One region of the Mesorhizobium huakuii genome, then DNA from elsewhere that is predicted to be linked to it. Evidence: riboswitches for the same ligand, from Rfam matches in the RefSeq annotation. Region 1 holds a riboswitch; each other region holds the start of a gene.
The links. A riboswitch is a leader RNA that binds a small molecule or an ion and turns the genes downstream of it on or off. The one in region 1 is predicted to bind cobalamin.

Region 1 (3,249 bases):
GGCGTTGGCCTTCCACGCGGCCGCCAGGCCGGCGAGGTCGCTGTCGGTGAAGGACAAGGCCACGATATCCGCCGGCGTCTGCCGCAGATCGACCGGCTCGGCGAGATCGTCGAGCGAGGCGGAGGTCGTGGTGAGGATATGCATCGCGGCCCGTGTCTGAAATCAGCCGGCGAGTATACGCTCGATCGCGGGGCGGTTCAGCCCCTTCAGGCCGATCACGACGAGGCGCGAGCGTCGGTCGTCCTCGGCGGTCCAGGCGCGATCGTAGTAGTGGTTGACGCGCGGGCCGACGGCCTGCAGCAGGAGCCGCATCGGCTTGCCGCCGACCTCGACGAAGCCTTTCACGCGCAACACGTTTTCCTGTTCGGCGGCGGTGGCGACGCGCTTTGCCAACTCGTCCGGATTGGCGATCGAGGCAATGTCGACGATGAAGGTGTCGAAGTCGTCATGCTCATGGTCGAAGGCGCCGTCATGATGGGATTTGCGGTTTTCGATGTCGTCCTCGACGGCGAGACCGAGTCCGAGCAGTACGGAAGGATCGACCTTGCCGTGTGCTGTCGGCACGATCTTCACGGCACGGGCGGAATGTTCGCCAATGATGGCGTTGGCGCGGGCCGAGCCGGCGGCATCCATCAGGTCGCTCTTCGACAGGATGATCAAATCGGCGCAAGCGATCTGATCCTCGAACACTTCCTCGACCGGGTCGTCATGGTCGAGGCTGTCATCCTGCGCGCGCTGCGCCTGCAGCGCGTCCATATCGTTGGCGACGCGGCCTTCGGCAAGTGCGGGACCATCGACCACGGCGATGACGCCGTCGACCGTCACGCGGCTCTTCACCGTCGGCCACTGAAAAGCCTGGACCAGTGGCTTGGGCAGAGCGAGGCCTGAGGTTTCGATCAGGATGTGGTCGACTTTCGGCGTCAGCGACAGGATTTGATCGAGCGCCGGCACGAAATCGTCGGCGACGGTGCAGCAGATGCAGCCATTGGCCAGTTCGACGATGTTTTCCTCCGGGCAGGTGTCGATGCCGCAGCCCTTCAAAATCTCGCCGTCGATACCGATGTCGCCGAACTCGTTGACGATGATGGCAATGCGCTTGCCGCCGGCGTTTTCCAGGAGATGGCGGACCAGCGTCGTCTTGCCGGCGCCGAGGAAGCCGGTGACGACGGTGCAGGGGACGCGGGAGACGGAAGCGCTCATGATCAATCCTTCAACAGGTCGAGAGGTGGAATGCGGGCAACGAGGCCGCGCTTGAGGGAATCAGGCCGGCCGCGCCATGGAATGAGGCCGTCCGTCGAGGTGGCGAAGAGCTTTGCGCCGGTGACGAGGTCGGCGCCGCTGGTCGCGGTCAGGTCGCCGAACACATAGCTCCAGCAGCCGTCGCGCAGGATCGCCGCACTGAGGCGGCGCTTGCAATTGCCGAGGCATTCGACCGTGCGCACGCGGATATGGTCGTCAGACGCTGCACGGCGCATGTCTTCAGCCAGCAGTTCGCCGGCGCGAGGATGGGCGTCGGAGCCGGTCTCGTCACGGCAGGAGGCGCAGACGATGACCGTGATGCCGGCCAAGGCATCGCCGTCGGCGGACGAATTGTCCGCTTTGCCAGCCGAAAAACTGCTGTTCTGGTCCAAAAAGCCGGGCTCCTTGCCCGGAAACCCGCCAGGCGATCGGATTCTTTTGTCGCAGACGGCAGGTCTCCTGGCTCGCGGGTCATCGCCTTGGGTGCCGCCTTCCCGGGAAACTCCCAGTGGCTTTCGGCCTTGGCTCTTCGCTTACAGTTGCGGGGACAGCCGCGGATTTGAGATTTTCATCCCGCACCGCATTCCCTCTTAGCCCCTGCCGTTGCGGGCAAGGGACCGTCTGAACCGGATTTAGGCTTTTGCAGGCAGTGGTGTCAACGCGCGGCTACGACATGGCTATGTCGGCCAGCGCCGGGCCCAGATCGCCGGCCGGCGTCACTTCCATGCGTTCAAGGCCGAGCCAGCCCTGCATCTGCTTCAGTTCCTCAAAGAGCTGCGCAGCGGTTTCAGGCGGTGCGTTGGGCTCGGGGTAGGCGGCATGGACGCGCAGGACGCTGGCTGGCCGGTCTGCCTTGAGGTCGACGCGCGCCACGATCCGGTCGCCGAGCAGGAACGGCAGGACGTAGTAGCCGTACTGCCGCTTTTCGGCCGGTGTGTAGATCTCGATGCGGTAATGGAAATCGAACAGCCGCTCCGACCGCGACCGTTCGAAAACGACCGGGTCGAACGGCGCCAGCAAGGCGCGGGCCTCGATTTTGCGGGGCAAACGGGCATCCTTATGGAGGTAAGCCGGCTTGTCCCAGCCTTCGACCCGCACCGGCACCAGTTCGCCAGTCTCGACCAGTTCCTCCAAACGCCCCTTCATGTCGGCCGGCGACAGGCGGAAATAGTCGCGCAAATCGCTTGATGTCGCCACGCCATGGGCGCGGGCGGAAATGCGCAGCAATTCGCGATGCGCGTCCTCGGCTGATGGCACCGGCAGGTCGAGGATCGCCTGCGGCAGCACGCGTTCGGGCAAATCATAGAAGCGCTCGAAGCCGCGGCGATGCGCCGTGGTGATGCGCCCGGCCCAGAACAGCCATTCGAAGGCGTGCTTGGCATGGCTCCAGCCCCACCAGCCGCCTGAACCCTTTTGGCCCTCGAGCGCCGAAGCGGCGATCGGACCGCGCGCTACGACCTCGCGATAAATGTCTTCTATATAGGCGGCATGCTCTCGGCCCCATTTGGCCAGCCCCAGATACATCTCGTCGCCCTGCTCGGCGCGCTGCATGCGCCAGCGCATCAGCGGATAGGTCTCGACCGGCAGGAACGAGGCCTCGTGCGCCCAGTATTCGAACACAATGCGCTTGCGCGTCACGGCGGCATTGTCGAGCAAAGCGAGCGGGTAGGGGCCGAGCCGCGAATAGAGCGGCATATAATGCGCGCGCACCACCGCGCTGACGGAATCGATCTGCAGCAGACCCGTGCGCGAGAGCACGCGGGCGAAGTGGCGGCGGTCGGGCGTGCCATTCGGGCGCGGATCGAGAAACCCCTGGGCGGCGAGCGCTATGCGCCGGGCGGTGGCAAGCGAGATCTTTTCCTTCATGCAGCTGTCACTCTAAGGGCGTCCAGGTCGAGAGTCCGATGGGTGATTCCGGCCCATGCTAGCAGGGTTTTGGCGGCAACCTTGTCAAGAGAGAAAAGTGGAGTGAAAAGCGAAGGAAATCAAACAGGAGCGGATCGGACCAGT
Region 2 (3,249 bases), 2.3 Mb from region 1:
TCCTTGGCGTTCGGGATGACCATCAGCTCGATCTGGTCGCTGGCGAAGGCGTCGCCGGCTTCAGGGTCTTTCCCGGGAAAGAAGCTCATGGACTCTCCTTGTCAGCGGTCGTGGACCGCTTTGGCAGCGTCAGGCAAAGCGGATCGCCGCCTTTGCCCGCAGTTTGGCCGCCACCTCTTCGCGATTGCGCGGATGCTGATGGGTTTCGAGTGAATCGAGAAGTTCGCGCGCCGATGCCGCGATGGCCTCGACGGCGTGGTCGAACGCATGCTGGTTCTGTTTCGACGGGCGTGTCGTTCCGCTCAGCTTGCGGACGAACTGAAGGGCCGCGTCGCGCACTTCGTCATTGGTTGCCGGCGGATCAAAATTGAACAGGGTCTTGATGTTTCTGCACATCGCTTCCGTATCTCCTCTTGTCCAAGGCGCCATATCAACGGCGACGAACTCTATCCTCAAACACGATGATGTCCAAAACTCGGTGAACGGCTTGCGCCTCATTCCGCGTCGAGCGGCTCGGTTCCGACCGGCTTGCCGTCGCGCGACAGCCTGATCTTCTCGACCTTGTCCTCGGCGGCCTTCAGCAGCCGATCGCAATGCGCCTTCAGCGCCTCGCCGCGCTCATAGATCTTGATCGACTGGTCGAGCGGCACGTCGCCACGCTCCAGATCATCGACGATCTTTTCCAGTGCGTCGAGTGCCTGCTCGAAGCTCATCGCCTTGACGTCTTCGTTGGTCTCAGCAGCCATCATTCATCCTTTCATCAGTCGCCCGACATGGGCGGCGACCGAAAATGCCAGTCCCTGCAGATCGTAGCCGCCCTCGAGCAGGCTGACGAGCCGGTTGCCGCTGTGGCGCGCGGCGCGCTGCATCAGCTGGCCTGTCGCCCAGTCGAAATCATCCTCGGTCAGATTGATCTCGGCCAGCGGGTCGCGGTGATGCGCGTCGAAACCAGCCGAAATGATGATCAAATCGGGCGCGAAATTGTCGAGCGCCGGCAGCACCCGGGACAGGAAGGCATCGCGAAACACCTCGCCGCCGGTCTGTGGCGCCAGAGGCGCGTTGACGATGTTGCCGGCGCCGGTCTCGTTCTTCGCGCCGGTGCCGGGATAGAGCGGCATCTGGTGCGTCGAGCAATAGAGCACTGAAGGATCGTCCCAGAAAATATCCTGCGTGCCGTTGCCGTGATGGACATCCCAATCGACGACGGCAACGCGCTCGGCGCCATGCTTCTTCTGCGCGTAGCGGGCCGCAATCGCCGCCGTGTTGAAGAAGCAGAAGCCCATCGCGGTGCTCTTTTCGGCATGGTGGCCGGGCGGGCGGGCGGCGACGAAGACATTGTCGGCGCGGCCGGCAAAGACGTCGTCGACGGCAGCGTTGGCGGCGCCGATCGCGGTGATCACCGCCTGCCAGCTCTTTGGGCTCGCGGTGGTGTCGGCATCGATACGGGCAAGGCCCTCTTCGGGAATGGCGGCGCGCACGCGGGCGACGAAATCGGCGGGATGCGCGTAGAGGATGGTCGCTTCATCGCCCTCCGGCGCCTTGACGCGATCAAGCGCAGCAAAGGTCTCGTCATCGAGCACGCGCTCGATGGCGCGCAAGCGGTCCGGCCGCTCGGGGTGACCGGGCGGGGTGATGTGTTCGAGGAAGATCGGATGGGTGTAGAGACGGGTTGTCATGCTCCCTATCTAGTGCCCCGGCGCTGCGATGGCCATGCATTGCGGCTCGATCGCTGGGGAAAATCACGCCTGCGTCCATTGGCGTCGCTGCGGGGATTGGCGCCGCGGCGGCTTCGGCGTAAGGTCGCCGCCACTGCCTGGTGCTCGCCGCAAGCGGGAGAATCGGGAACACGGTTGAATTCCGTGGCGTGCCCAACGCTGTGAGGGGGACCGCGCCGGTAAATGCCACTGTCGATGACGGGAAGGCACCGGACGCGGGTTGATCCCAAGCCAGAAGACCGGCCTGGCAGGCATCGTCATCCGCATGGTCAGGCGGGTGACATCAGAGTGACGTGCGTCCAGTTGGACGCACAAAGTACGCTCTGACGATGTGAAACCATAGCAATCGCAAGGGGACAAGCGATGCCGGAAGATATGACCGCTCCTATGGGCGACGGATTTGACCAAAGGGCGCGCGACGCGGTCTATCGCGCGATGTTCACGCGGCGCGATGTGCGCAGCCATTTCCTGCCCACAGGGCTCGACGACGAGGTGCTGGCACGGCTGCTGCTTGCCGCGCACCATGCGCCATCGGTCGGCTTCATGCAGCCGTGGAATTTCATTGTCATCCGCGATGCCGCGCGACGGGCTGATGTGCGCGACCTGTTCCTGGCCGCGCGCGAACAGGAACTGCCTGAAATCGAGGAAGAACGGCAGGCGCTCTACCGCAAGCTCAAGCTGGAAGGCATCTGCGAAAGCGCCCTCAACATCTGCATCACCTGCGACCGCCGGCGCTCGCAGGGTTCGCCGCTGGGGCGCTGGCACAATCCGGAGATGGATCTCTACAGCACGGTCTGCGCGGTGCAGAATTTCTGGTTGGCAGCGCGCGCCGAAGGCATCGGCGTCGGTTGGGTTAGCATCATTGAACCGCAAGCGCTGAAAAGCCTGCTGTCCATTCCCGAGCATGTAACGCCGATCGCCTATCTCTGCGTTGGCCGGGTTTCCGAGTTCGCACCGAAACCGGACCTTGAAACGCATGGCTGGGGTCGGCGCCTGCCGCTGCCCGAACTGATCATGAGCGAGACCTTTTGCGGGCAAGGCGAGGCACCGCTCAAGTTAGCTGTGGCGCACCTCAACACCGTCGCCTGCGCGCCCGCCGATCAGCGCGTTGCGCCGGCCGTGCCCCAGCGCGAGCCGCCGAAGGAGGCCAGCGCCTTGTCCTTCAATTCCCGGAATTTCGACGACGCCTCGGCCAGCCTGATGTCCCAGGCCGGATCAGGCACCTGGCCGGCGATGGTCTTGAAATAGACCTGCATCAGGCAAGCGATGGCGAAGGGCTCGATAAAGGCCGCCTTGAAGGCCCAGGCGAAGACGATAGCGAGCACGAAGGCCCAGCCGGCGAGTTGGCCGGGCATCATGAATAAAATGGCTGCGGCCGGAGCCAGCATCAGCAGGAAGATGACGAAGGAAACGCCCCACATGATGACCGCCAGCCAGACGGCGTTCTTGACCATGGTCTTGCCGTTCTGGGCATAGAGCACCACGCCCTGACGCGCCGTTTCGAAGGGCGAGGACGAATTGATGCGGATGTTGT
Region 3 (3,249 bases), 1.8 Mb from region 1:
CGGGCGTCACGTCACCGCCCGGCTTCATGCCATAGTACCAGCCGGCGAAGAAGAAATCGGGTTCGACTGCGACGAGGTTTTCGAGCGTCGGGTATTTGGGCGCCAGTTCCGGGATGGAGCCCTGTTCGGCCTTGAATTCGGCGCCGACCTTGTACCATCCGGTGATGCCGGTCAGGCCGACAATTGACGGCTGCAGCTTCAGCGCGAAGGCCATCTCGGCCATGTTGAGATCATGGATGACGGCGCGCTTGGGCGGCGCATCGAAGGTCAGCGGTTTGCCGCAGCTATCGACGGTGACGGGGAAGGCGAAGGCTGTTGAGGCCAGCAGCGAGAAGACAAGCGACAGAGCGAGACGTTTCACGGATTTTGCTCCTTGGTTGAACAGTGTCGAATGACGGATGGGTTTCGATCAGGAAGGGGGTGCGGCGCGGTTCGGAACATCGAACACCGTCAGTTCGCGGTCCTCGGTCGGATGGCGCAGGCGAAACACGTCGACGCCGAAAATCTCGCGGATCAGTTTCTGGGTCAGCGCCTTGCGCGGCGCGGCCAGCGCATGCAGCCGGGCTTCGTTCATCACCGCGACCCTGGTGGCGAACGGCGCCACCAGAGCCAGATCGTGCAGCACCGCGATCACCGTCATGCCGAAGCCGGCCACGAGTTCGAGCAGCTCGCCACGGGCGCGCGGGTCGAGATGGTTGGTTGGCTCGTCGAGGAACAGCACTTTCGGTTGCTGTGCGATGGCGCGCGCCAGCTGGGCACGCTGGCGTTCGCCGCCTGACAGCGAGCCGATGGCGCGGCCAAGCAGCGGCAACAGGCCGGTCCGGCGAAGCGCGTCGACGACGATGTCGCGTTCCTCGCTCCTGCACCTCAATCCGGCATGCGGAACGCGGCCAAGCTCGACATAGTCGATCACCGCAAGCCGCGGATCGGGCTGGTCGGTCTGGCCGACGACGGCGATGTGCAGGGCCCGTTCGGCGGTCGAGATCCTGTCCAGACGGCGTCCGCCAAGCTTCACCTCGCCCGCACTTGGCCGGAGCATGCCCGACAGCATGCGCAGCAGCGTGGTCTTGCCGGCGCCATTGGGGCCGATGATGGCGAGACGATCGCCTGATGCCACCGACAGGCTGACCGCATGGACCAGATCCCGGCCGTTCGCCGTCGCGCAGAGGTCGCGGGCTTCGAGAAGCGGCATCGTCATCGGCTGTTGCCCGCAAACTTGCCCGGCCCGGGGATACGGGCCAGCGTCTTGCCCGCCAGTCGCGGCGGACGTTGTCCGGAATTGCACCAGCCGTCAGCGAGCGAGGCGTATAGCCTTGCAAATCGCACGAGATCACCGGCGTCGGCCTCGGCGTCGATGGAGCCGAAAAGATAGGAAGCCTTGCCCGGCGCCTGGAAGGCCACCGTCAGCGGCCGCGCGCAGCCCGCCATGCACTCGACGCCTTCGATCGTGAAGCCATGCGCCACGGCGGGCTGATGATGGGCCGAGAGCCGGGAGCGCAAATCGGCGCACAGGCTTTCGCCCGACCTGATGCCGGTCGGGACGTCACGGCAAAGCGTGCACACGATGATGCGATGATCGATGGAGCCGTCCAACTTTCCGTCACTTTCCAAAACTGGCGACGGAAGGATGTTGGCGAGCCGGCCGACAAGACCGACGTCCACGTTTCCTCCCGGCACACCCCGTCCGGTCAACTCAGTGATGGCAGGTCTCCTGGCTCGCGGGTCTCGGCGCAATCCTGCCTTCCCAGCCTTGCCGGCCAGTGGCATTTCGGATCTTGCTCACCGCTTACAGTTGCGGGGGCAGCCACGGTCTCGACCTTTGAGGGTCTCACCGTGTTCCCTTTTCACCCCTTGCCTTTCGGCGCGGGGACCATCACCGGGCAATCGTAGTTTTGCCCCGGACGCATCGCAACGATTCTTTTCGACTGGTCCTGTCACCATCGTGGCACCAGCAGCCTGCGACCTCGTCAGAGAAGGCGCATACAACATCTCCGTCTGTTATGTAATAACAGAACTGTTAAAGACATATCCTCTGCCGCTGTCAATCCCTTGCCACCACCCTTCGAGTGCCGGAGAAGGTTGCGAACGTAGACAGGGCGGGTTCGCGTGAACCCGCCCTGGATCGGATGGTCTACAGGCAGACGGGCTTACTTCCCCGCCAGCTGCTTGGCGTTCTCCGGCGTGATCGCGGTCGTGTCGACGGTGACCGTCGTATCCACCGAAGTAGCGCAATCGAGCAGGATCTTCTTCGACATCTCGATCGCTTCCTTGGCGCCCGTCGGATAGGTGAAGGTCGCCGCCCAGTCGCCCTTGGCCACCGCCTCGATGCCGCCTGCCGGGCCTGGCAAGCCGTCGGTACCGATGATCTTGACCTGCTTGCCTGCGCCCTTGGCGGCAAGCAACGCGCCGGCCGCCATCATGTCGTTCGAGGCGTAGAGCACCTTGATATCGGGATGCGCCTGGAGCATGGCCGAGAAGGCGGTCTGGGCTTTGTCCGGCACCCAGTCGGCGGCCTGCTCGGCCACGACCTGGATCTTGGCATTCTCCTTGACGCCGTCCTTGAAGCCGTTCAGCCGCTCCACTGCCGGCGTCGAGCTCGGCAAGCCTTCCAGCACCGCCGCCTCGCCGCCGTCCGGCAGCAAGGTCTTGGCGGTGTATTTTCCGGCTTCGAGCGCGATCTTGTAATTGTCGCCGCCGATGAAGGCAGTGTAGTCCTTGCCGGGATCGCCGACCGTCTTGCGGTCGAGCTCGATGACAGGGATGCCGGCATCCATGGCGCGCTTCACTGCCGGCGTCAGCGGTGCCGCCTCGAAGGGCGAGATCAGCAGCAGATCGACTTTCTGGGTGATGAAGTTGTCGACCTGCGAGGTCTGCGTGTTGACGTTGCCGGCGCCGTCGGCGATCTGCAGCGTAAAGCCCGGTACTTCCTTGGCCGCCGCCGTCAGCTCGTCATTGACATGCTGGCGGTAGGGCTCGGCATTGTTCGCCTGCGAAAAGCCGATGATGAACTGGCCGTCCTTGGCGCAGGCCTTGACCAACGGTTCGGCAGCCTGGGCGGCTCCCGCAATGCACAGGCCAGCGCCTGCCAGAAGCATGGCGTGAAGCGCGCGCCTCGTTCCTTGTCTTATGGTTTTCATACTCACTCTCCTCCTCGTCGGGCCGGGGGCCAGACCTTGGTTTGACTTCAACTTGCTGCCGCTTTCCTCCTAACGACCCAAACCCTCGCGGCGGCGAACGAGGGATTGAAGC

Region 2: it holds a riboswitch for cobalamin, as region 1 does, so the genes downstream of both, bluB (5,6-dimethylbenzimidazole synthase) here and HB778_RS00475 (DUF1636 family protein) in region 1, are expected to answer to the same signal.
Region 3: it holds a riboswitch for cobalamin, as region 1 does, so the genes downstream of both, HB778_RS26195 (DUF1636 family protein) here and HB778_RS00475 (DUF1636 family protein) in region 1, are expected to answer to the same signal.

The regions. Positions count from the first base shown of each region.
Region 1 covers NZ_CP050296.1:97,388-100,636, reverse strand. Annotated here, with positions in the region: partial or broken gene HB778_RS00485 (cobaltochelatase subunit CobN) at 1-144, opposite strand, end outside; gene cobW (cobalamin biosynthesis protein CobW) at 163-1,200, opposite strand; gene HB778_RS00475 (DUF1636 family protein) at 1,203-1,631, opposite strand; cobalamin riboswitch at 1,672-1,876, opposite strand; gene HB778_RS00470 (winged helix-turn-helix domain-containing protein) at 1,906-3,105, opposite strand.
Region 2 covers NZ_CP050296.1:4,913,895-4,917,143, reverse strand. Annotated here, with positions in the region: gene HB778_RS23650 (pirin family protein) at 1-89, opposite strand, end outside; gene HB778_RS23645 (DUF2277 domain-containing protein) at 130-396, opposite strand; gene HB778_RS23640 (exodeoxyribonuclease VII small subunit) at 495-746, opposite strand; gene HB778_RS23635 (histone deacetylase family protein) at 750-1,676, opposite strand; cobalamin riboswitch at 1,798-1,977, shown strand; partial or broken gene bluB (5,6-dimethylbenzimidazole synthase) at 2,079-2,660, shown strand; gene HB778_RS23625 (hypothetical protein) at 2,816-3,249, opposite strand, start outside.
Region 3 covers NZ_CP050296.1:5,427,343-5,430,591, reverse strand. Annotated here, with positions in the region: gene HB778_RS26205 (ABC transporter substrate-binding protein) at 1-361, opposite strand, end outside; gene HB778_RS26200 (ABC transporter ATP-binding protein) at 410-1,198, opposite strand; gene HB778_RS26195 (DUF1636 family protein) at 1,195-1,662, opposite strand; cobalamin riboswitch at 1,685-1,890, opposite strand; gene HB778_RS26190 (substrate-binding domain-containing protein) at 2,148-3,137, opposite strand; gene HB778_RS26185 (ABC transporter permease) at 3,207-3,249, opposite strand, start outside.